Regions from separate parts of the Nocardioides campestrisoli genome, predicted to be linked through region 4. Evidence: predicted binding sites of a transcription regulator. Region 4 holds the regulator's gene; each other region holds the start of a gene.
The links. The regulator LexA, encoded in region 4, represses DNA repair genes until DNA is damaged. The targets are predictions, from matches to a motif close to TCGAACANNTGTTCGA.
Positions count from the first base shown of each region.

Region 1: H8838_RS05190 (HNH endonuclease signature motif containing protein) is a predicted target of LexA. The motif match lies at 2,139-2,154, and genes of this name have one in related genera.
Region 2: H8838_RS15050 (HNH endonuclease signature motif containing protein) is a predicted target of LexA. The motif match lies at 3,292-3,307, and genes of this name have one in related genera.
Region 3: ruvC (crossover junction endodeoxyribonuclease RuvC) is a predicted target of LexA. The motif match lies at 3,428-3,443, and genes of this name have one in related genera.

Region 1 covers NZ_CP061768.1:1,077,507-1,083,216, reverse strand. The annotation lists gene H8838_RS05200 (hypothetical protein) at 1-168, opposite strand, end outside; gene H8838_RS05195 (DinB family protein) at 243-761, opposite strand; gene H8838_RS05190 (HNH endonuclease signature motif containing protein) at 821-2,104, opposite strand; gene H8838_RS05185 (GNAT family N-acetyltransferase) at 2,222-3,016, opposite strand; gene H8838_RS05180 (isopenicillin N synthase family dioxygenase) at 3,073-4,110, opposite strand; gene add (adenosine deaminase) at 4,116-5,306, opposite strand; gene H8838_RS05170 (ABC transporter permease) at 5,299-5,710, opposite strand, start outside.
Region 2 covers NZ_CP061768.1:3,213,487-3,219,196, reverse strand. The annotation lists gene H8838_RS15060 (ABC transporter ATP-binding protein) at 1-445, opposite strand, end outside; gene H8838_RS15055 (PucR family transcriptional regulator) at 616-1,848, shown strand; gene H8838_RS15050 (HNH endonuclease signature motif containing protein) at 1,853-3,127, opposite strand; gene H8838_RS15045 (ABC-F family ATP-binding cassette domain-containing protein) at 3,510-5,147, shown strand; gene H8838_RS15040 (DUF1905 domain-containing protein) at 5,151-5,438, opposite strand; gene H8838_RS15035 (BLUF domain-containing protein) at 5,471-5,710, opposite strand, start outside.
Region 3 covers NZ_CP061768.1:2,289,874-2,295,583, forward strand. The annotation lists gene H8838_RS10825 (RelA/SpoT family protein) at 1-113, opposite strand, end outside; gene H8838_RS10830 (adenine phosphoribosyltransferase) at 199-717, opposite strand; gene yajC (preprotein translocase subunit YajC) at 757-1,080, opposite strand; gene ruvB (Holliday junction branch migration DNA helicase RuvB) at 1,131-2,207, opposite strand; gene ruvA (Holliday junction branch migration protein RuvA) at 2,209-2,808, opposite strand; gene ruvC (crossover junction endodeoxyribonuclease RuvC) at 2,805-3,413, opposite strand; gene H8838_RS10855 (YebC/PmpR family DNA-binding transcriptional regulator) at 3,533-4,297, opposite strand; gene pdxT (pyridoxal 5'-phosphate synthase glutaminase subunit PdxT) at 4,357-4,953, opposite strand; gene H8838_RS10865 (AraC family transcriptional regulator) at 5,078-5,710, shown strand, end outside.
Region 4 covers NZ_CP061768.1:3,366,123-3,371,832, forward strand. The annotation lists gene H8838_RS15795 (vitamin B12-dependent ribonucleotide reductase) at 1-207, opposite strand, end outside; gene nrdR (transcriptional regulator NrdR) at 365-832, opposite strand; gene H8838_RS15805 (hypothetical protein) at 1,172-1,546, shown strand; gene H8838_RS15810 (LysM peptidoglycan-binding domain-containing protein) at 1,669-2,097, opposite strand; gene H8838_RS15815 (GNAT family N-acetyltransferase) at 2,394-3,185, shown strand; gene lexA (transcriptional repressor LexA) at 3,278-4,006, shown strand; gene H8838_RS15825 (sulfotransferase family 2 domain-containing protein) at 4,036-4,797, shown strand; gene H8838_RS15830 (ATP-dependent DNA helicase) at 4,791-5,710, opposite strand, start outside.

The sequences.
Region 1 (5,710 bases), 1.9 Mb from region 4:
CAGGTCGGCGACCTGCCAGCCTCCCCGGCGTCCGCCGCGACCCCGGCCACGGGGGCCACCGCCACGACCCCCTCCGCGCCCCTCGCGTCCTTCATCGGGCCCGTGGCCGGGTCCGTGTCCTGGGCCGTGCTCGTGCTCGTGTCCGTGCTTCTCGTCGTGGGTGTTCATGGTGCTTCTCCTTTAGGGATACTTCTTCCATGATTACACCGTTACACCAATTGCACGTGCAAGAGGTTGACTGATCAGAGCCCGGTGGTGCCGTCGACGTTCTCCCGCAGCAGGTCGCCGTGGCCGGCGTGCCGGGCGTACTCCTCGATCATGTGCACCAGGATGTAGCGCAGCGAGATCCCACGTCCGCGCCGCTGGACGGCCGCGAGCTGGTCGAGGCCGCCGACCGCGAGCGCCCGGTCGAGGGCCAGGTCCGCCGCGGCGACCTCGGCGTCGAACAGGGTGAGGAGCTCCACGGGGCTGTCCTCGCTGGCGGAGTGCCAGTCCCAGTCCTCGTCGGCCGACCAGTCGACGTCGGCCCAGATCCCGGACGGCTCCTCGCCGTGCAGCACGCAGGAGAACCACCACTGCTCCACGTAGGCCAGGTGCTTGAGCAGACCGCCCAGGGTCATGGTGGTGGGCGGGAGCGGGGTGTCGAGCTGGTCGGCGTCCAACCCTTCGCACTGGCTGCGGACGACCGCGCGGAAGTGCGCGAGGAATCCCCGCAGGGTGGTGGTCTCGTCGGCGTCGGTCGGCTTCACGGGCGTGGTCATGCGGCGACAGTAGGCGCCGGCACGGGCCCGTCAACAGTGGTTTCTCCACGCGCGTCGGACTATCTCCGACGGGCGAAGCGGTAGTCGCCGTTGGCCATCCGGGTCATGTCGTAGGCCGCGTCGTGGGCTCGATGGTGGTGCCGCGAGCAGAGCAGGACGCCGTTGTCGAGGTCCGAGCAGCCGCCGTGGCCCCACGGCAGCAGATGGTGGGCCTCGCTCCAGGTACCGGGGATCGAGCACCCCTCCGCCCGACAGCTGGCATCGCGCAGCAGCAGCGCGCGACGCTGCCCCTTGGTGAAGAGCCTGGACGCGCGCCCTACGTCCAGCAGCTCGGAGTCGGTGCCGAGCACCGCGGGGATGATCTGGGCGTTGCACGCCAGCCGACGAGCCTCCCCGGCGGTGATCCGGTCGAAGCCGTCCCCCGGCACCCCGTTGCCCAGGGTGGCGACACCCAGGCCGGACCGGAGCGCCTCGAAGGACAGGACCACGGTGAGATTGGTGGCGTCACCCCCGTGGATCGGGAGTCGCTTCGGGTCCAGGGTCTCCAGCAGCTGACCGAACGCCTCGGCCAGACGTCGCGGGTGGGCGCTGGGGGAAGCGGAGGCCTGCGCCCGACCACCCTCCTGGTCACCCGAATCGCCACTCGTCCGGCGGACCGCGCCGTCAGCGAGCCGCGGGTTGGTGAAGGCGTGCAGGTAGGTCGCGAGCCGGGCCGCCACCGCGTCGGGCAGGACGCCGGAGATCCGCGTGGTGCCGTCGCCGACGGCACGGATCCGCAGCCGCTGCCGCTCCCGGGCCCGCTTCTCGGCCTCCTCCAGCTTGCGGCGCTCCTCGTCCTCGAACCGCTCGGGATCGACGATCTCCAGGATCCGTCGCCCCAGCACCGCCAGGTCCTTGGGGTCGTGCTCGCCGGCCAGCCGCACAAGCTCGGCCTCGGCCTTCGCGACCACGTCCCGTCCCACCCGGTCCGGCAGCTCCCCGACCGCGGCGGCGATCACACGCGCCTGGGCCAGGTTGACCCGCGCCTCCCTCAGTCCCGCCGCGAGCAGCGGCAGGTCGCGGTCCAGTGCCTCGGCCAACCGAAGGTCTGCCGCCGCGTCGCTGCGCCGCACCCGCCCGTGGTGGGCCAGCCAGGCGGCTACCGAGTGGAACCCCTCCGCCGCAGCTGCGTCGCCGGCCGAGGCCATGCACCGCAACCGCAGCTCGGCGACCTGGGTCTCGACGTCCACCCAAGCCAACAACGCGGCGCCCTTCTCCTCCGCCGGAATGAACACGGGATCCAGGTCTGCGACCGACTTCAACATCCCCTGCACCGCTCCTGCGGTGTCCGTCAACAGATGCATCCCGCCCCCTCGACCCGTGTCTAGGACCATTCTTTCGAACATGTGTTCGAATCGCCAGACCGAAGATTGGGGATCCGCGGGCTCCGCGTCGGACCTGCTCGGCAGCGCGTCAGCGCGTCAGCGCCGCCAGAGGTACGGCGTCGTGGTGGAGACCCGGTGCAGGCCGGAGCGCTCCAGGATCGGACGCGAGTACCCGGTCGAGTCGCTGTGGACGAGGGTCTTGCCCAGCCGCAGCGCGGACGCCGCCCGAGCCGCGGTCAGAGCCCGGTAGATCCCGCGTCCACGCCACTCCGGGAGGGTGAAGCCACCCCAGATGCCGGCGAACGCGGTCCCGTCCACCGGTTCGAGCCGGCCACCGGAGATCACCTGCCCCCGTGCCTCGGCGACCCACAGCTCCATGCCGTCGTCACGACCGAGCCGACGCATCAGCGCCTCGGCCTCTGCTGCACCGTCAGCGGGGGAATCGCCGAACACCTCGGCGGCCATCGCACTCATCGCACGGACGTCGTCCGCCGCCCTGATCTGCCGGAGCACCACGCCGTCGAGCAGCGGCACGTGCACGGCCAGGCTCTCCGCCCGGCCGATCATGATCGACTCCGGCTCCCCCGGGACGAACCCGTGGCGGAGCAGGCTGTCGTGCAGTCCCGGCGCGTGGTCGTGTCCTCGCGTCTTCCACTCCACCTCGGTGACCTCGGGATCCGCGCCGTAGTACGCGAGCGCCTCCCTCACCAGCCCGTCGATGGCGTCGGGACCGGCCGTCCCGAGATCCCGGTAGGTGACGTGACCGCGCCCACCGCCGAAGGTCGCCAGGTGCACCGGACCGCGGAACGCCACTGAGACCGCGCTCGACGTCTCCGCATCGGTCCGCAGCTGCTCGTCGTACGCCGCGAGCAGCGCGCCAAGGTGATCCATGGTGCTGATCCTCGCAACCTCGCCCCCGTCGAGGCCACCGGTTTTGCCCGACGTCCTCAGCCCTGCTTGGCCGCCAGCACCCGCGCGGCCTCCCGCTCGGCGGCGGCATTGGCCACGCCGGCCCGGGAGCCGGCAAGCTTGGCGTTGATGTGCTCGCCCACCGTGATCGGGGCGTACTTGGACCCGTCCCCGACGCAGGGAGGCAGGGTGGAGATGACCGCGTCGACGTTGCCGTCGTGGAAGAACGCGGCGCTGCGCCGCCGCTCCACCCGGCCCTCGACGATCGGCGGCTTGACCCGGTGCAGCGTCGACATCCACTCCTCGTTGGTCCACCGCGCCATCAGGTCGCCCAGGTTGACCAGCAGCGCCCCGTCGGCCGGCATCACGTCGTGCCAGCCGCCGTCGCCGCCGAGCACCTGCAGGCCCGCGACCTGGTCGGCCCAGAGCACCGTGACGATGCCGTAGTCGGTGTGCTCCCCCATCCCGGTCAGCTCGCCGTCCAGCTCGACCTCGCCGGGCTCGAGGGCGTAGTTGTTCATCCGCAGCACGTCCAGGCTGTGGTCGGTATAGCCCTCGAAGAAGCCCTCCGGCAGGCCGAGCGCGTCGGCGAACAGGGTGGTCAGGGTGCGGGCGACCCGGGCGGCGTGGTCGAAGTACGCCGAGACCGCCGGCCGGAAGCCGGGGAGGCCGGCGGGCCAGACGTTCTCCGCGTAGTCGTCGGCGGGCAGCTCGACGCCGGGGTAGTCCGAGCGCGCGGCGCCGACGTTGAAGGCCTCGAAGAAGTCGTGCATCCGGTTGGACGGCGCCAGGCCGAGGCTGAGGCTCAACGACTCCGTCTTGGGCGGCGCGTACCCCCGGTTGATCTGCGGTGGTGTCCGGTACGCCTTCTTGGTCTCCAGCGGCTGGTCGAAGAACGAGTCCAGCGCGCCGGCGAACGCATCTGTCACCTCGGTCGGTACGCCGTGCCCGACGATCTGTGCGAAGCCGACCGTGCGCGCGGCCTGGTCGAAGGCGGCCGCCGCGGCGGTGCACTCGTCGGGCGAGCCGCCCAGCACGTAGGGAGAGATGTCGACGGTGGGCACGGAGAAGGTCATCGGGGTCATCCTCGTCGGGGAGCCGGAACCCTGTGCCGGCCGGGGTGCGGGCCGGGGTACGGGTCCGGGTGGCGGTCCAGGTGCGGGTCGGTGGTGGTGACGGTGCTCGGGATCGCGGCCAGCGCGGCATCGACCCGCCGCCGCAGGGCCGCCTTGTCGGTCTCGTCGAGCCAGCACGCCTCCACCGCGTTGTCGGTGAAGGCGGCGAGCTGGTCCCGGCCGTACCCGAGCGCGTGCGCGAGCACCCGGAAGTCGTGGGTCGGGTCGGTGCCGAACATCGGCGGGTCGTCGGAGTCGATGGTCACCCGCAGGCCGGCGTCGACCATCTCCTTGATCCGCAGATGGCTGCCGTCCCCGCTGCCGGAGTAGCGGCCGATGTCGGAGCTGACCGGGGTGCAGGTGAAGGGAATCTGCTCGTCGGCGCAGCGCGCGGTGATCTCCGGGTCGTCGACCACGTGGTAGCCGTGGTCGACCCGGCTGCACCCGAGCTCGTCGAGCAGGGTCAGGACGTGGCCGGGCGGGCCGGACTCCGAGTGGGCGGTGCGCTCCAACCCGGCGCGCCCGGCGAGCTGGAAGGCCTCGACGAACCGTCCCGGCGGACCGTTGACCTCGGCGTAGTCCAGGCCGATCCCGACCACCTCGTCGATCCGGTGCTCGATCACCTCCTCGACCAGCCGTCGTGCCTCGGCGCCGCTGCGCTCGCGGTTGATCCCGACGACCAGCCGGGCCTCGATCCCGGAGTCCGCCCGGGCGTCCTGAATCCCGGCGACCACCCCCGCGAGCAGCCGGGCGTAGGGGACGCCCGGGTGCCCGGGCGGGCTCAGGTGGATCTCCCGGTAGAGCACCCCGTGGGCCGCCCCGCCCTCGGTCAGCGACTCGTAGGTGATCTGGTGGAAGTCCTCCACGTCGCGGACCACCGAGCCCACCACGTCGAGGACCCGCAGGAACTCCCCGAGGTCCTCGTAGCCGTGGTGGTCGTAGAGAGTCTCGGTGGTGCGGCCGCCGAGGTCGACCCGGTGCTTGCGGGCCAGGTCGACCACGGTGGCCGCGGAGACGGTCCCGAGCAGGTGGCAGTGCAGGCTCACCTTCGGCAGCGCCGCGACCAGGGCGTCGATCGCCGGGTCCTGGGGCGTCGGGGTCGAGTACGCCGAGAGCCAGGGCGAGCCGGGTAGCGGATCAGCCGTCCGGTCAGGCACGGCCGGCCTCCTGCCCGAACCTCGCGAGCACGACCGACTCGACCAGCTGGGCGAGCAGGTAGAGCACCAGCGAGGCAAGCGTGATCACCACGACCAGCGACCAGACCTGGTTGATCTGCGAGCGGGCGGCGGCCGAGACGATCGCGTAGCCGATCCCCTCCCCGGTGGCGAGCCACTCGGCGAGCAGCGCCCCGGTGATCGCGCCGGGCACCGAGATCCGGACCGACGCGAAGAGCGCGGGCAACGCGGACGGGAAGGCGACCCGGCGCAGCACCGCCCAGGAGCTCCCGCCGAAGACCTGCACCACGTCGCGCATCTGCGCGGAGTGGGAGCGCAGGCCGAAGACGATGCTGACCAGCGCCGGGAAGAGCACGACGATCCCGCTCATCACCGCCACCGCGGCG
Region 2 (5,710 bases), 150 kb from region 4:
AGAGGCCGGCGACGTGGGCGATGCCCAGGGAGTCGAGCGTCGCCATCGCCCGCTCCTTGAGATCCCGCTCCTCGCGCCAGGAGCGCGGCAGCGCCAGCAGTGCGGAGAGGAACCCGGCGCGGGCGTGCCGGTCGGCGCCGGTGACCACGTTGTCGAGCACCGTCACCCGGTCGAACAGCCCGAGACCCTGCAGGGTGCGGGAGATGCCGAGGCCGGCGAGCTGGTGGGGGCGGAGCCGGTCGAGCTGCTCGCCCTTGCGATGCATCGTCCCCTCGTCGGGCACCACGAACCCGCAGGCCACGTTGAACAGCGTGGTCTTGCCGGCGCCGTTGGGGCCGATCACCCCGTGCACGGTGCCGGGGGTGACGGACAGCGAGACGTCGGAGAGCGCGACGAGCCCTCCGAAGCGGACGGTGACGTGGGCCAGCTCGAGGTCGGCGCTCACGGGGCCTCCTGTGACCGGCGCCGTGGCCGGTTGGGCAATGTGACCTGGCCCACTTTGGTGTGCCAGTACACCGGGGTCATTGGGCGGACTGCCCAAAACTGCTTGGTCCAGTGGACCCAAGTTGCCCGTGGGTCTGGTCAGGATTGTGCGCGGAGTGCGACGGTGCTGACATGCCTGTCACGTCTGTCACCCCCGCCCAACAGGCGCTGCATGCCGCCTGGGCGCTCTTGCTGGACCAGTCGGACGTGATCGCCGACAGCATCACCCTGACGCTCTTCGAGCGCGACCAGGACCTGTGGGAGCGGATCGGCCCGGAGTTCCGCGCCGACGTCCGGGCGAGCACCCGACAGCACATCCGGCGTGGGCTGCGGATCCTCTCCGCCTCTCCCGACCTGCGCGCCGAGGCGTCGGGCCAGCAGGAGAACGCCGTCGAGCTGTGGCGCGACACCGGCCGGCGCCGGGCCCGCCAGGGCGTCCCGCTCGAGCTGGTGCTCAACGCCTACACGCTGGGGGCGCGGATCCTGTGGGAGGCGCTGGTGAGCCGGGTCGCGGCCGACCCGTCGATCGAGGTCGACGACCAGGTGCTGCTCATGGCCGCGCGCACGGTGTGGACCAACCTCGACGTCCAGAACGCGGTGCTCATCGACGCCTACCGCCGCGAGAGCGCCCGCATCCAGCGCCAGGACCTCCAGCGCGAGCAGAGCCTGCTCGACGGGCTGATCGAGGGCCGGGGTGCCGACCCGCTCTTCGCCGAGGAGGCCCGCACCGCCCTGGAGATCGAGCCGGACGACGAGGTCGCCTGCGTGGTCGCCATCCATGACGGCGCCGACGCCAGCGACAGCCTGGCGCCGGTCGAGGACCGGCTGGACCGGATGGGTATCGCCGCCCGCTGGCACGTGCGCTCCGGGGTCTACTACGGGCTGCTGTCGGGGCGGGTGCCGGGGGAGAGCGGACTGGTCGACCTCTTCGCCGCGCACGCCCCGGGACGCATGGGGATCGCGCTCAGCAACGACGGGATCGCCGGCTTCGCGACCGCGTTCCAGCTCGCGCACCGGGCCGCGGAGACGGTGCCCCGCGGCGTACGGCGGGTGGTCTCGGTCTCCGACCGGCTGCCCGAGGTGCTGCTGGCCGGCAGTCCCCAGGTGGCACCCCGGCTGTTGTCGGAGACGCTCGGGCCGATCCTCGCGCTGCCCAAGGCGCAGTCGCAGACCCTGCTGGACACCCTCAGCGCCCTGCTGCACCACGACGGGTCGCCCACGCACGCGGCGAGCGACCTCTACTGCCACCGCAACACGGTGATCTACCGGATGAAGCAGATCGAGCAGCTCACCTCACGGTCGCTGACCGACCCTCGGGACAAGATGCTGCTGGGACTGGCCCTGATGGCCAGCGGGCGCGCCTGACGGCCTAGGTCCGTCGGTGGTAGCGCAGGGACCCGTCCGGGTGCTGCGTGGTGGTGAATGCCGGGTCGTGGGCCCGTTGGTGGTGCCACGGACACAGGAACAGCAGGTCGTCCAGGTCGGTGTTGCCGCCGTGGCCCCAGGGATCACGCCCGTGGTGGGCCTCGCACCAGGTCGAGGGCACCGTGCACCCCTCCGCGCCGCAGACCCGCTGGGTCAACGTCTTCGCGGTCCGTTGCCCGTCGGTGAAGAACCGCGACGCCCGACCCTGGTCCAGCACCTGCGACTTCGCGCCCAGGACCACGGGGATGATCTGCGCCTGGCAGGCCAGCCTTCTGACCTGTCCCGCCGAGAGGGTGGTGACGTCCTCGCCGTTGCTGAGGATCGACCCCGTGCCGAGCCCGCTGCGTAGGGCTTCCAGGCTCATGGTGACCAGCACTCGGGTCGCCGACCCGCCGTGCGCCGGGACCCTGCTGGGGTCGGCGGCTTCGAGGAATGCGCAGAAGGCCTGCCCGTGCAACCGCTCCTGGGGCAACCGCAGCCCCGTCGCCGGATCCCGGTGGTTGAACGAGCCCAACCCGGTGGCGGCACCGGTGTCCTTGCCGTCGTCCTGCTTCGGCGAGGTCCACGCCTCCAGATACGTCCGCAACCGGGCAGCCACCTGGTCCGGGATCCGCGCCGCCACATCGGTCGCGCCGTCCCCACGCCGGCGGAACGTCAACCTCGTCGCAGCGTTCGCCCGCCGCTCGGCCCGCTCCAACACCTTGCGCTCATGCTCCTCACACGTGGCCGGGGCGACCACCGCCAGGATCCTCGCGCCCAGCGCCTCCAGCTGGGCGGGGGTGAACACGCCCGCGTACTCGACCAAGTGGGCCTCGGCCCTCGCGAGCACATCGTCGGGGACCTCCTCACCCGGCAGCGGGTCGATCACCAACGCCTCCAGCGCCTTCACGATCACCCGTGCCTGGGGCAGGTTCACCGACCCGTCCTCCAACCCCGCGCCCACCCGCTGCCATCGCGAGTCCAACGCTTCGGCGAGCTTCTCCGCCGCCCGCGCGGACCCGTACCCACACCGGGTCCGGCCCGCCACCCAGGTCGCCGCCGACTTCGCCCCGTCCGCCTGAGCCACCCCACCCGGAACCCCGACGACCCCGAGCACCCGCATCCGCAGCCGCTCCAGCTGGTCGACCTGACGGGACAACCCCAGCAGCACCTCCCGCTGCTCACCCTCGGACAAGAACGCCGGGTCCGCGCCCTTCACGCAGTCCAACGCCTCATCCACCAGACCGACCGCACGTGCGATCGGATGACCTACACCCGCCTGCTCCCACATCCCCAGGACCCCCGTCCCCGACGCGCCGAAGGCCCCCGATGAGCTCCCGACACACCCCACTCAACCGGCCACCACCGACAAGACAGACCCCCAGAAGCACCCGTTCCCACATTGTGGACATCTGTTCGAAAAAAGGCACCCGTGTGATCCGATGGAGTTCGGGAGGGGGTCTCGAGGGCGTGAACTTCCTCCATCCCGCGGGCCGCTTCGCGACGCGTCCGGAACGCGACCAGATCACACTCCTGCCTGGTCCGGAAGGTGCTGCGAGCCCTGGGCCGGACGGCCTGACCTACCCTTCGTCCGTGAGCACGACACTCCTGGATCGACGCCCGTGACCGGCACCCTGGTCGCCAAGGGCCTGGCCGGCGGGCACGACCACCGGGTGCTCTTCGAGGACCTCGACCTGACCGTGGCTCCCGGCGACGTGGTCGGCGTGGTCGGCGCCAACGGGGCGGGCAAGTCGACGCTGCTGGAGCTGCTCGCCGGCCGCGCCACCCCGGTCGCCGGCACGGTGAGCACCGCACCCGCCGACGCCTTCGTCGGCTGGCTGCCGCAGGAGCACGAGCGGGTCCCCGGCGAGACGGTGGGCGACTACCTGGCACGGCGTACCGGCGCGGCGGCGGCGACCGCGGCGATGGAGGAGACCGCTGCCCTGCTGGGCAGCGAGGCTCCCGGCGCCGACGACGCGTACGCCGTGGCGCTGGACCACTGGCTGGCCAGCGGCGCCGCCGACCTGGAGGACAGGATCCCCGCGACCCTCGCCGAGCTCGGCCTGGAGACCGGCACCGAGACGCTGATGACCTCGCTCTCGGGCGGGCAGGCGGCTCGGGTCGGGCTGGCGGCGCTGCTGCTGAGCCGGTTCGACGTGGTGCTGCTCGACGAGCCGACCAACGACCTCGACCTCGACGGGCTGACCCGGCTGGAGGCCTTCGTCCGCGGTCTGCGGGCCGGCGTGGTGCTGGTCTCGCACGACCGCGAGTTCCTGGCCCGGTGCGTGACCCGGGTGGTCGAGCTGGACCTGGCCCAGCACCAGGTCTCGGTCTACGACGGCGGGTACGACGCGTTCCTGGAGGAGCGCGCCGTCGCCCGCCGGCACGCGCGCGAGGCGTACGAGGAGTTCGCGGACAAGAAGTCCGAGCTCCAGGCCCGGGCCCGGACCCAGCGCGAGTGGAGCTCGCAGGGCGTGCGCAACGCGATGCGCAAGTCGCCCGACAACGACAAGATCCGTCGCCGCGCGCAGAGCGAGTCGAGCGAGAAGCAGGCGCAGAAGGTGCGCCAGATGGAGTCCCGGATCGCCCGGCTGGAGGAGGTCGAGGAGCCCCGCAAGGAGTGGGTGCTCCAGTTCGACATCGCCGCCGCCCCGCGCTCCTCCAGCGTGGTCGCCACCCTGGACGGGGCGCTCGTGCGGCAGGGCGACTTCGTGCTCGGTCCGGTCTCGCTCCAGGTCAGCGCGGGCGACCGGATCGGGATCACCGGGCCCAACGGCGCCGGCAAGACCACCCTGCTGAGGCTGCTGCTGGGCCACCGGGCCCCGGACGAGGGCCGGGCGTCCCGGGGCGCGAGCGTCGCGGTGGGCGAGATCGACCAGGCGCGGTCCGGGCTGGCCGAGGAGCTGCCGCTGGGCGACGCCTTCGAGGCGGTGGTGCCCGAGCTGACCTCGGGAGAGGTGCGCACGCTGCTGGCCAAGTTCGGTCTCAAGGCCGACCAGGTGAACAGCACGGTGGGTCGGCTCTCCCCGGGGGAGCGGACCCGGGCGGCGATGGCGCTGCTGCAGGCCCGCGGGGTCAACCTGCTGGTCCTCGACGAGCCGACCAACCACCTCGACCTCCCGGCGATCGAGCAGCTCGAGCAGGCCCTGGACTCCTACGACGGTGCGCTGCTCCTGGTCTCGCACGACCGACGGCTGCTGGAGAACGTCCGTCTCGACCAGCGCTGGCATGTCGAGGACGGCCGGGTCGCGCTCGGCTGAGCCTCAGCTGCGGCCGACCCGCAGCTCGGCCGCCACCACCTGGCCGGGCTCGATCCCCTCGGCACGTCGTACGGCGTCCTTGAGCGGCATCAGGTAGCGGCCGTCCTTCGGGAAGAGCCCGGTGCTGAACTCCGTGTCGCCGACCCGGACGACCACAGGAACCTGGCCCCAGTACTCCATCCCCTTGGCGGCGGCCTTGATGTCGGCGCTCTCGTCCTCGGGGATGGCGAGGAAGTAGTAGGGCGCCGGGCCACGCCACTCGACGACCGGTCCCTCGAGCTCGAACTCCATGAGGACTTCCTACCGGATCCGGCCGCCCGGGGTCAGAGCACGGGACGGCTGAACGCGCGCAACAGGTGGTGCGGAGCGGTGTCGCCCGGCACGGGACGACCGGCTCGCACGTCCTGGACGAAGGTGGAGAACCCCTCGGCCTCCCGGGCAGCGGCTCCGCCGAGGTCGCGGAAGCTCATCGCCCAGTCGGGGAAGGCGCGCTCGGTGATCTCGTCCTCGAACGCCACGTAGATGCCGCGGTGCCGACGGTCCAGGCAGATCCGGTCGAAGGT
Region 3 (5,710 bases), 1.1 Mb from region 4:
AGCAGGGCGAGGTCGGCCTTCGGGTGGTTGGCCCGCACCGCCCGGAACAACGGCTCCAGCACGGGGTTCCCGGGCACGCTCCGGGTGCCGATCCGAGCCAGGCGGGCACGCATCGAGCGCGCCGAGACGGGCAGCTCGCTGCTGCCCTGCTCCGGTGTCGTCCCCTGCTGCTCGGTCACCGGGTCAGTCTAGTCCGGCTCAGACCGACTGAAGGACCGTCAGGGGTACCCCGTCGCAGGAGCCGCGACCGTCGAGCACGGCGATCTCCATCAGCACCGCGACCCCGACCACCGTTCCGCCGCACGAGGCGACCAGCTCGCGGGTGGCGGCCACGGTGCCGCCGGTGGCCAGGACGTCGTCGACCAGCAGCACCCGGTCGCCGGGGCTGATCGCGTCCTGGTGCAGCTCCAGGGTCGCGGACGCGTACTCCAGGTCGTAGGAGACCTGGTGCGTCGCGCGGGGCAGCTTGCCGACCTTGCGCACCGGCACGAAGCCGGCCCCCAGGGCGAGCGCCACCGGGGCCGCGAGGATGAACCCGCGCGCCTCCATGCCGACGACCTTGTCGACCACCCCGTGCTCGGACTGGTCTAGACCGGCCTCGGCCAGGGCGGTGATGGTCTGCTCGAACGCGGTGTGGTCCGCGAGCAGGGGCGTGATGTCCTTGAAGATCACCCCGGGCTCGGGGTAGTCGGGCACGTCGACGACCAGCCGGGTCATCGCCTCGCGGGCGGCCACGGCAGCCGGAGAGACCACGCCTCAGGCTCCGGGGGTGGTCGGGCCGTTGAACCCGTCGTCCCCGGAGCGGGCCTCGTCGACGGAGGCCTGCTCGACCGAGGCCTGCTCGATCGCGGCCACGGCACCGCGGGCGACCTCGACGACGACGCCGTCGGCGATCTCGACCCGGACCCGGTCCTCGCTGGTCTCCCGGACGACGGCGAAGATCCCGGAGCTCAGCAGCACCCGGTCCCCCACCTTCAGCGCCGCCTGGAGCTTGGCGATCTCCTTCTGGCGCTTGCCGGCTGGACGGACGATCAGCAGCCAGAAGACCAGGGCGATGGCGACCAGGGGCAGGAACTCCACGAGATGACCTCTCGAACGGGGACGGTGTGCTCTCGTGAGTCTACGTCGCCCTACTCCTCGAAGAGGATTCCGTCGGCCGGGAGGGCGGCCGACGCAGGCAGCGGCAGGCCCAGGTGCTGCCAGGCCGCCGCCGTGGCCACCCGACCCCGGGGCGTGCGGGCCAGGAACCCCTGGCGCACCAGGAACGGCTCGGCCACCTCCTCCACCGTCTCCCGCTCCTCCCCCACGGCGACCGCCAGGGTGGAGACCCCGACCGGACCTCCGCCGAAGCGTCGGCACAGGACGTCGAGGACCGCGCGGTCCAGCCGGTCCAGGCCCAGCTCGTCGACCTCGTAGAGGTCCAGCGCGGCCCGGGCCACCTCGCGGCTCAGCACGCCGTCGGCGCGCACCTGCGCGTAGTCGCGGACCCGGCGCAGCAGCCGGTTGGCGATCCGGGGGGTGCCGCGCGAGCGCGAGGCGATCTCGGCCGAGCCGCCGTCGGTGAGGTCGACCCCGAGCAGACCCGCAGAGCGGTGGACGATCCGGTCGAGCTCGGCTGGCTCGTAGTACTCCAGGTGGGCGGTGAACCCGAACCGGTCGCGCAGGGGTCCGGGGAGCAGCCCGGCGCGGGTGGTGGCCCCCACCAGGGTGAAGGTGGGGATCTCCAGCGGGATGGCGGTCGCCCCCGGTCCCTTGCCGATGACCACGTCGACCCGGAAGTCCTCCATGGCCATGTAGAGCATCTCCTCGGCCGGCCGCGACATCCGGTGGATCTCGTCGACGAAGAGGACGTCGCCCTCGTTGACCGCACTGAGGATCGCCGCCAGGTCGCCGGCGTGGGTGATGGCGGGCCCGCTGGTCAGACGCAGCGGCACGCTCATCTCGGCCGCGATGATCATCGCCAGCGTCGTCTTCCCCAGCCCGGGGGGACCCGAGAGCAGCACGTGGTCGGGCGCCCGGCCGCGCTGGCGGGCAGCCTCCAGCACCAGGCCCAGCTGGTCCCGGACCCGGGCCTGGCCGACCACCTCGTCCAGGGAGCGCGGACGCAGCGCGGCCTCGACCGCCCGCTCGTCGCCGTCCGCCTCGGCCGCGGTCAGCGAGCGCAGGTACTCCTCCTCGCCGGCACGGAGCATCTCCTCGGGGTCCATCTCAGGCCTTCCTCAGCGTCTGCAGGGCAGCCCGCAGCAGCGCGGCGACGTCCGGCTGGTCGCCCGCCTGGTCGGCGACCTCCTCGACGGCCCGGTCGGCCTCGCGGACCGACCAGCCGAGCCCGACCAGGCCCTGCTGGACCTGGGCCCGCCAGGGCGCCTCGGCCGGCACGACGGCCTGCCCCGGTCCGGTGGGGCCGACGACCCCCATCCGGTCCTTGAGCTCGAGGATGATCCGCTGGGCGCCCTTCTGCCCGATGCCGGGCACCTGGGTGAGGGTCTTGACGTCCTCGGTGCCGATGGCCCGGCGCAGCACGTCGGGGCTCAGCACGGCGAGGATCGCCTGGGCCAGCTTGGGCCCGACCCCGCTGGCGGTCTGGACGAGCTCGAAGCAGGTCTTCTCGTCCTCGTCGGTGAAGCCGAAGAGGGTCAGCGAGTCCTCCCGCACCACCATGCTGGTGGGCAGGGTGACCTCCTGGCCGGTGCGCAGGGTGGCCAGGGTGCCGGGCGCGCACATCAGCTCCAGGCCGACGCCGCCCACCTCCAGCACGGCGCTGGACAGGGTGACGGCCGCGACGCGGCCCCGGACGAACGCGATCATGCAGGTCTCCTGGTGGTGGGGCGTCGTACGGCCGCGCGCGCCGGCGCCCGCTGGCCGGACCGGCCCGCGGTCCTGACGGCGGCCGCGAGCTGGGCGGCCTGGGCCTCGGCGGCGGCCGCCAGGCGTGAGCTCGCCCCGCCGCGCCAGATGTGGGTGATCGCCAGCGCCAGGGCGTCGGCGGCGTCGGCGGGCTTCGGCGGCGCGTCCAGCCGCAGGATCCGGGTGACCATCGCCCCGACCTGGGCCTTGTCCGCGCGCCCACTGCCCGAGACCGCGGCCTTGACCTCGCTGGGGGTGTGCAGGGCGACCGGCAGCCCGCGGCGGGCCGCGGCGACCAGCGCGATCCCGCTGGCCTGCGCGGTCCCCATGATGGTGCTCGAGTCGGAGCGGGCGAAGACCCGTTCCACCGCCACCGCGTCCGGCTGGTACTCGTCGAGCCAGGCGTCGATGCCGCGCTCGATCGTGACCAGGCGCTCGGCGATCGGCAGGGTGGAGCTGGTGCGCAGCACGTTGACGTCGACCAGGCTCAGCGGCCGTCCGACCTCGCCCTCGACCATCCCGATGCCGCACCGGGTCAGGCCAGGGTCGATCCCCAGGACACGCATCGCCACCCTCTCGTCCGAACGTGTGTTCGCACGCCACGCTAACCCGAACCGGCCCTCCCCCGGCGGCGACACGCGAGGCGCCCCGCCAGGGGCCGGGCCACATCGGGGTCGGGCTCGGCTCAGCCCTCGAGCTCGGCCATCACCTCGTCGGGCACGTCGACGTTGGCGAAGACGTTCTGCACGTCGTCCAGGTCCTCCAACGCGTCCATCAGCCGCATCACCTTGCCGGCGGCGTCGGCGTCGACCGGGATCTCCATGCTCGGCACGAACTCGACCTCGGCCGAGTCGTAGTCGATGCCGGCCGCCTGGAGCGCGGTGCGGACCTCGACCACGTCCGTGGCCTCGGCCAGCACCTGGAAGGACTCGTCGAACTCGTTCACGTCCTCGACGCCCGCCTCGAGGGTGGCCTCGAGCACGTCGTCCTCGCCGACCTGGCGCCCCTCCTGGTCCTTGGGCACCATCACCACGCCCTTGCGGGAGAAGAGCCGGGAGACCGAGCCGGGGTCGGCCATCGTGCCGCCGTTGCGGGTGACCGCGGTCCGGACCTCCATCGCTGCCCGGTTGCGGTTGTCGGTGAGGCACTCGACCAGGAAGGCCACGCCCTGCGGGCCGTAGACCTCGTACATGATCGTCTGGTACTCGGCGCCGCCCGCCTCCGCACCGGAGCCGCGCTTGACGGCGCGGTCGATGTTGTCGTTGGGCACCGAGGACTTCTTGGCCTTCTGGATCGCGTCGTAGAGCGTCGGGTTGCCCGCGGGGTCACCGCCGCCCTGGCGCGCCGCGACCTCGATGTTCTTGATCAGCTTGGCGAAGAGCTTGCCGCGCTTGGCGTCGATCGCGGCCTTCTTGTGCTTGGTCGTTGCCCACTTGGAGTGGCCTGACATGAGTCCCTCTATCAGTGTCGGAAACGGCTTCTCGGGGTGCAGCTGGGGTCGGTGCGTCCTCAGGCCGATCGCACCAGGTCCACGAACAGGCCGTGGATCCGGTCGTCGCCGCCGACCTCAGGGTGGAACGAGGTCGCCATCAGGGAGCCTTGACGGACCGCCACGATCCTACCCGTGGCCGGACCCGTGCCGACCCGAGCCAGCACCTCCACGTCGTCGTCGGCGTCCTCGACCCAGGGTGCCCGGATGAAGACGGCGGGCACCGGGTCCACCAGCCCCGACACCGCCAGGCGCTCCTCGAAGGAGGCGACCTGGCGGCCGAACGCGTTGCGGCGCACCGTGACGTGCAGCCCGCCCACGGTCTGCTGACCGGCGGCGCCGTCGGCCACCCGGTCGGCCAGCAGGACCATCCCGGCACAGGTACCGAAGACGGGAAGGCCGGCACGCACCGCCTCCCGCAACGGCTCGAGCAGACCGGTCAGGCCGGCGAGCCGGGCGATGGTGGTCGACTCCCCGCCCGGCAGCACCAGCCCGTCGCAGGTGGCTAGCTCGGCGGGACGCCGGACCGGCCGGGCGCGAGCCCCCAGGGCACCCAGCGTGGTCAGGTGCTCGTGGACGTCGCCCTGGAGCGCCAGCACGCCGATGGTGGGGGTCACGGACGCCGATCCTAGGGCGGCGCCGGCCTGTCCCGCGCCGTGTCCAGAGCCGCGTCCCGCACCCTGTCCGGCACGGTGCCTCCACCTGGTGACGTGGCGGGCCGACGTGCGGCACACTCGCGGGATGGGCGGAGTCTGGGGGCACCCTCCGGCGGCGCGGGTACCGGCGTCGCTGCGTCCGTACGTGGACGCGATGTTCGGCTACTCCGCGGACGGCCTGACGCCCGGCGTCCACCGCGGTCTCCCCTCGCACGGCCTGACCCTGGTGCTGAGCCTGGAGCAGCCGCTGCGCACCGCCCCCAGCGAGGAGGACTGGGCCCGTGGCGTCCGGGACGCGCAGTGGGTCTCGCTGGGCGGCCTGCACACCCGGGCAGCGATGGTCGAGAACCCCGGGCGGTGGCTCGGGGTGCAGCTCACCCTGCACCCCCTCGGGGCCCGCGGGCTGCTGGGCGCGCCTGCGGCCGCGCTCCCGGTGGGCAGCTGGGACGCCCGGGACCTCCTGGGTGCCGAGGTCGACCGGGTGGTCGAGGAGCTGCACGCCGCCACCGACTGGGCAGACCGGTACGCCGCGGTGCTGGCGTTCCTCGGACGGCGACGGCGGGCGGTCGCCCGCGGCGCCGAGCCGCCCGTGCCCCGTCCCGAGGTCCGCCACGCGTGGCGGCTGCTCACGCGTGAGCCCGCACGCCCGGTCCAGGCCGTCGCCGCGGAGGTCGGCTACAGCCGTCGACGGCTCGGTCAGCTGCTCGCCGCCGAGGTC
Region 4 (5,710 bases):
GTACTTCGTGGTGACGATGGTCGACGCGTTGACGCTCCAGAAGTCGGGGAACTCCACTCCGCGCTGCTCGAAGACGGTCTCGCCGGTCTTCCAGTTGGTCTGGACGACGTCGCGTCGCTCCCAGTTGATCGCGTCGTAGGGGTGCGTGCCCGCCGTGCTGAAGACGCGCTGCATCTTCAGACCCCCCTTGTTCACCGTCTTCGTCATGCGGATCTCCTCAGTCCTGGCTTCGTTGCGTCGGTCTGGCGCGTGTTCGGTCTTGCTGGTCGTACGTCGTACGTCGTGCTCTGGGTGTTGCTGGGTGCTCCTGGGGTGGAGCGCCCGGCACGCAGCTTCCCCACTACGTGCCGGGCGGATCGTGGGCCTATCCCGTCGGGACGGGCAGCGGGCGCTCTGCGCGCAGCATGGCGATCTCCGCCTCGAAGTCCTCCGCGCTCTCGAAGGCGCGGTAGACGGAGGCGAACCGCAGGTAGGCGACCTCGTCGAGCTCGCGCAGCGGGGCCAGGATCGCCAGGCCCACCTCGTGGGCCGGCACCTCGGCGACCCCCTCGCTGCGCAGGGCGTCCTCGACGGCCTGGCCGAGGCAGGCGAGCTGGTCCTCGGTGACCGGACGACCCTTGCACGCCTTGCGCACGCCGTGGATCGCCTTGTCGCGGGTGAAGGGCTCGGTGGCGCCGGAGCGCTTGAGGACCAGCAGCTGCATCTGCTCGACGGTGCTGAACCGCTTGCCACAGCTCTGGCAGGTACGCCGGCGGCGGATCTGGCCGCCGTCGTCGGAGACCCGGGAGTCGAGGACCCGCGTGTCGGTGTGCCGGCAGTGCGGACAGTGCATGGGGTCTCCCTCCCTGGGTGAAGTCCGGGCACGCTGAAGAACACCCTGCTAAGGGTTCAACGCCTGTGGACGAGTGTCTGATTCCTGTGGATGAAACGGTTCTCGCTGTGGGGTCCGGGGAAGTCTCTGTGGACTAGATGTGGAGAACCACAACGGTGTAAGTACTAGATGTAGTGGTAACCGTACGTCGCCGACACCACGGGTGCAAGCCGAACGGCCCAACACGCCGAGGCTGTTTTTCACCACCTCCGCTCCCCCGGCAAAGCCGCAGGTCAGGGGCGTGGCGGGCGACCGAAGCGCTCTGGACCACCGTCGCGACGCACCTGTCACAATGAGGAGGTGGCGACCGGGAAGCGTGCTGGAGCGAGGCGAGCGGCGCCCAGGCGTTCCGGCCCCTCGGTCAACACCAGCATCGCCGCGCTGGCAGCGGGGATCACCGCCTGCGTAGTCGCCTGGGGATACCTCGTCTACACGGCCATCGACTTCGGCACCTCCGCCCGGAGCGGGAGCTCGACCGGATGGGCGCTGCTGGCACTGGCCTCGCTCGGCGCGATGGCGTGCCTCTTCGTCGGGCTCCTGCTCGCCTCCCGGCTCAGCGCAGCGCTGGGGCTGGCGCGCAACCCCGCGCAGGGCGGGGACGAGGACACCGAGGAGCCCACACCCGGCCCCCAGCCGCCGCCCCGGAAGCCCGGCGGACGACGCGCCGCCCGCTGACCAGAGACGAAGAGGCGGGGCCCGCAGGCCCCGCCTCTCCTCTTCCCCGCTCCGCCGGCCGGGGTCGAGTCGACCGGCGGAAGCTATTCAGTTGTGGGTCTGTGAGATGAGCGATCCGGGCGTCAGCCCTCGAGCGGGACGCGGAGCTCCTGGCCCAGCATCACCACGCTCGAGTCGAGCGCGTTGAGCTGCTCGATCTCGTTCATCACCGCGCGCACGTCGCCGTCGTCGGCGATCTCGGCCGCGATCCCCCACAGGGTGTCGCCCTCGTCGACCATGACGACCTGCGTCGCGGGCGCGACGCCCTCCTTGTCGGTCGCCACCGAGACGGCGCCGAAGACGACGCCGGCGACCAGCACGGCGACCAGCGAGGTGAGGAAGACGACCAGACGACCGCGGCGGGTGAGCCGCACGGAGCCCTGTTGGCGACGAGCCTCAGGCCGCACCGCGCCGCGCTGGACGGGCACGGCGGGCGCCGGACCGCAGGCGGCCGGGCGCAGCTCGTGCACCGTCGCGAGGCGGACGGGGTGCTCGAGGGTCATGGTGCTCATCTGGGACCTCCTGGGGAAGTGGCGGTCAGCCGGTGGATCGCTGTCGACCTGATGTCTAGTCGCGACCTCCGACAGTCCTGCTGGGAGCGACTGGCGGGATGGTCTCGATCAGACGTTCGATCGAACACATGTGCGACGTTAGAGCACCTGTTCGAACGAATCAAGCATCTGGGCGAACAACTGTTCGAAGGGCGTGTCGCACCGACACCGGCTACGCGGGGCCCCCGGCCATGACACAGGGGATGTCACCAGTTTGAGGCATGCGGGCCGTTGGTCCCGCGCATAGCGTCCTGCACATGCGCGATCTCCTGACCACCCCCATGGAGACCATCGAGGCCGACCTCGCGGCCTTCCATGCCGCGGTGTCGAAGTCCCCGGTCTTTACGACCAGCGACGAGCCGGACGCCACGGTCTACTGGTCCCACCTGCCGCTGGCCGCGTGCAACGTGATCGCCACGGCGCGGATCGCCTCCGCCGACGTGCCCACGCGGGTCCCCGAGCTGCTGGAGCCGTTCCGGCAGCGTGGCCTGCCGTTCCAGTGGGTGACCACCCCGGAGACCACCACCCCGGCCTTGGAGGCGACGCTGGCCCAGGCCGGGCTGACGCCGCACCAGGCGCCGGCGATGCACGTCAACCTCGAGCACCCGATCGACCCGCTGACTCCCGAGCACGTCTACATCGACGTGGCCTGGCCCGACCACACCGAGCCCGCCGCCGCGACGATCTTCGCCGGTCTCGGCCTCTCGGCCTCGGCCAGCGCGAGCCACCTCGGCTTCCTGGACACGCTCGACCCGGCCGACCACCAGTTCTTCGTGGCTCGCAGCATGTTCACCGGCGAGCCGCAGGGGGCCGGCAGCTCCCACCGTCGCGACGGCAGCGTCATGTTCGGGAACGTGACGACGCTGGCCCAGGCCCGCGGGCGCGGGATCGAGCACGCGCTCACCGGCACGATGATGAACCGGGCCCGGGAGACCGGTGCCGGCACGGCCACCGTGATCGGCACCGACTCGACGTACCAGGCGCTGGTGGCACTGGGCTTCCGCACCGGCTTCGAGCTGGTCACCTGGGGCTGGACGCCGGAGGACTGACGACACGCGGTCTTCGAACACCTGTTTGAAGTAGGCCTGCTGGAGCACTACGGTGAGGGCACGAGCCCGCACCACCCCCAGGAGGCACCAGGATGGCGAAGACGCGCGAGACCAGCGGCAAGGTCGTGCCGATGCCGGACGGTCCTCCGGACGCCACCGGGCTGACCCCGCGCCAGCAGCGCATCCTCTCCACCATCAAGGACTCCTTCGAGCAGCGCGGCTACCCGCCGAGCATGCGCGAGATCGGCCAGGCGGTCGGGCTGACCAGCTCGAGCAGCGTCGCGCACCAGCTCAAGGTGCTGGAGGAGAAGGGCTACCTCAAGCGCGACCCCAACCGGCCCCGCGCCCTCGAGGTCTTCCTGCCCGAGATGATGGCCGCCCGGCGGGCGATGGGCAACGCCGACGAGGCGAGCGTGGACCCCACGGGGATCGGCGACTCGATGCCCGCCGCGCAGTACGTCCCCGTCGTGGGCCGGATCGCCGCGGGCGGGCCGATCCTCGCCGAGGAGCGGGTCGAGGACGTCTTCCCGCTGCCCAAGCAGCTGGTCGGCGACGGCACCCTGTTCCTGCTCGAGGTCTCGGGCGACTCGATGATCGATGCGGCCATCTGCCACGGCGACTACGTGGTGATCCGCCAGCAGCCGGAGGCCGCCAACGGAGAGATCGTCGCGGCGATGATCGACGGCGAGGCCACGGTCAAGACCTTCCAGCGCAAGGACGGCCAGGTCTGGCTGCTCCCCCACAACGACGCCTACGAGCCGATCGACGGCACGCACGCCACGATCCTGGGCAAGGTCACGGCGGTCCTGCGCCGGATGTGAGGGTCGTCGCTCGTGTAGCCTCACCGGCGATGCGCCGAAGCCGACGAGACCAGCACGACCGCGGGCGCGGGTCCCGCGGAGAGCCACCGGCGCCCCCGGCACCCGAGCTCTTCCGGACCCGGCCCGACGACCGGTTCAAGCTGACCGCCGACGCCTCCACCCTGGTCCGCGACCTCGGTGAGCGGAGCGCCGAGACGGGCTGGCTCTCCCCGCTCGGCTACAACCTGACCATCAGCCACAGCCACCGGTTCGTCTGGTACCGGGTGGCCAAGGTGGCCACCCGCACGGTCCGGCACCACTTCGCCGCGCACTCGGTGACGATGGACGTCGACCACGCCATGCGGATCCACTACCCGACGTCGACGTTCTCGGACTACTTCAAGTTCGCCTTCGTCCGGGACCCGCTGGACCGGTTCGTCTCCGCGTGGCACGACAAGGTCGTCAACCACAACTACTTCCGGTTCGACGCCGCGACGTACAAGCGGATGCAGGACGTCGTGGAGTTCGCGCGGTGGGTGAGCACCCAGGACCTGGCCGCGGTGCCCGGCACCGACCAGCACCTGGCCCTGCAGACCAGGCTCGTCGACCTCAGCCAGGTGGACTTCGTCGGGCGGCTGGAGTCCTTCGACCGGGACTTCGCCGAGGTCTGCGAGCAGGTGGGCGCCCCCGCGGTGCCGGCGAACCCGCAGAACCAGACCGCCGCCCCCGGACAGCGCCGGGAGGCCTCGGCCGAGCTGGAGAAGTGGGTGCGCCGGATGTACCGGCGCGACTACCAGATCCTCGGCTACTGAGCCGAGGCCGCGAGCCGGCTCAGCGCCTTGCGCACCACCTGCGGGTCCGTCGTCGTCCACATCGGCGGCAGGCTCGCCTTGAGGAAACCGCCGTAGCGAGCCGTCGCGAGCCGGGAGTCCAGGATGGCGACCACCCCACGGTCCGACGTGGTGCGGATCAGTCGCCCGGCACCCTGGGCCAGCAGCAGCGCCGCGTGCGTGGCGGCCACCTGCATGAACCCGTTGCCACCGGCCCGGTCCGCCGCGCGCTGCCGGGCCGACATCAGCGGGTCGTCGGGCCGCGGGAACGGGATCCGGTCGATCAGCACCAGCTGACAGGTGTCGCCCGGCACGTCGAGGCCCTGCCACAGGCTCAGCGTCCCGAACAGGCAGGTGTGCGGGTCCTCGACGAACTGCCGGGAGAGCTCGGGGAGCTGAGCCTCCCCCTGGACCAGCGTGGTCAGGTGCGGCAGCCGCTCGCGCACCACCTCGGCCGCGGCCTCCGCCGCCCGCCGGGAGGAGAAGAGACCCAGCGCGCGACCCCCCGCCGCGTCGACCAGGTCGACGATCTCGTCCAGGTGCGCGGGGCCGAGCCCGTCCCGTCCCGGCGGGGGAAGCTGTCGCGCCAGGTAGAGGATGCCCTGGCGGCCGTAGTCGAACGGCGAGCCGACGTCGAGACCGCGCCACGGCAGGGCCTTGTCGTCGGCGGCCTGGGGCGCCCCGGTGTCGATCCGCTCCGAGGGCTTGAGCCCCACGCTGCCGGCCACCGAGCTGAAGTCGCCGCCGAGCATCAGGGTGGCGGAGGTGAAGACCACCGTCTTGTCGGTGAGCAGCCGATCGCGCATCTGCGCCCACACCTGCAGCGGCGCCACCGCCAACCGGGCGGGCATCCGCTCCCGGGCCTCGTTGAGCCACAGCACGTCGGCGTCGCTGC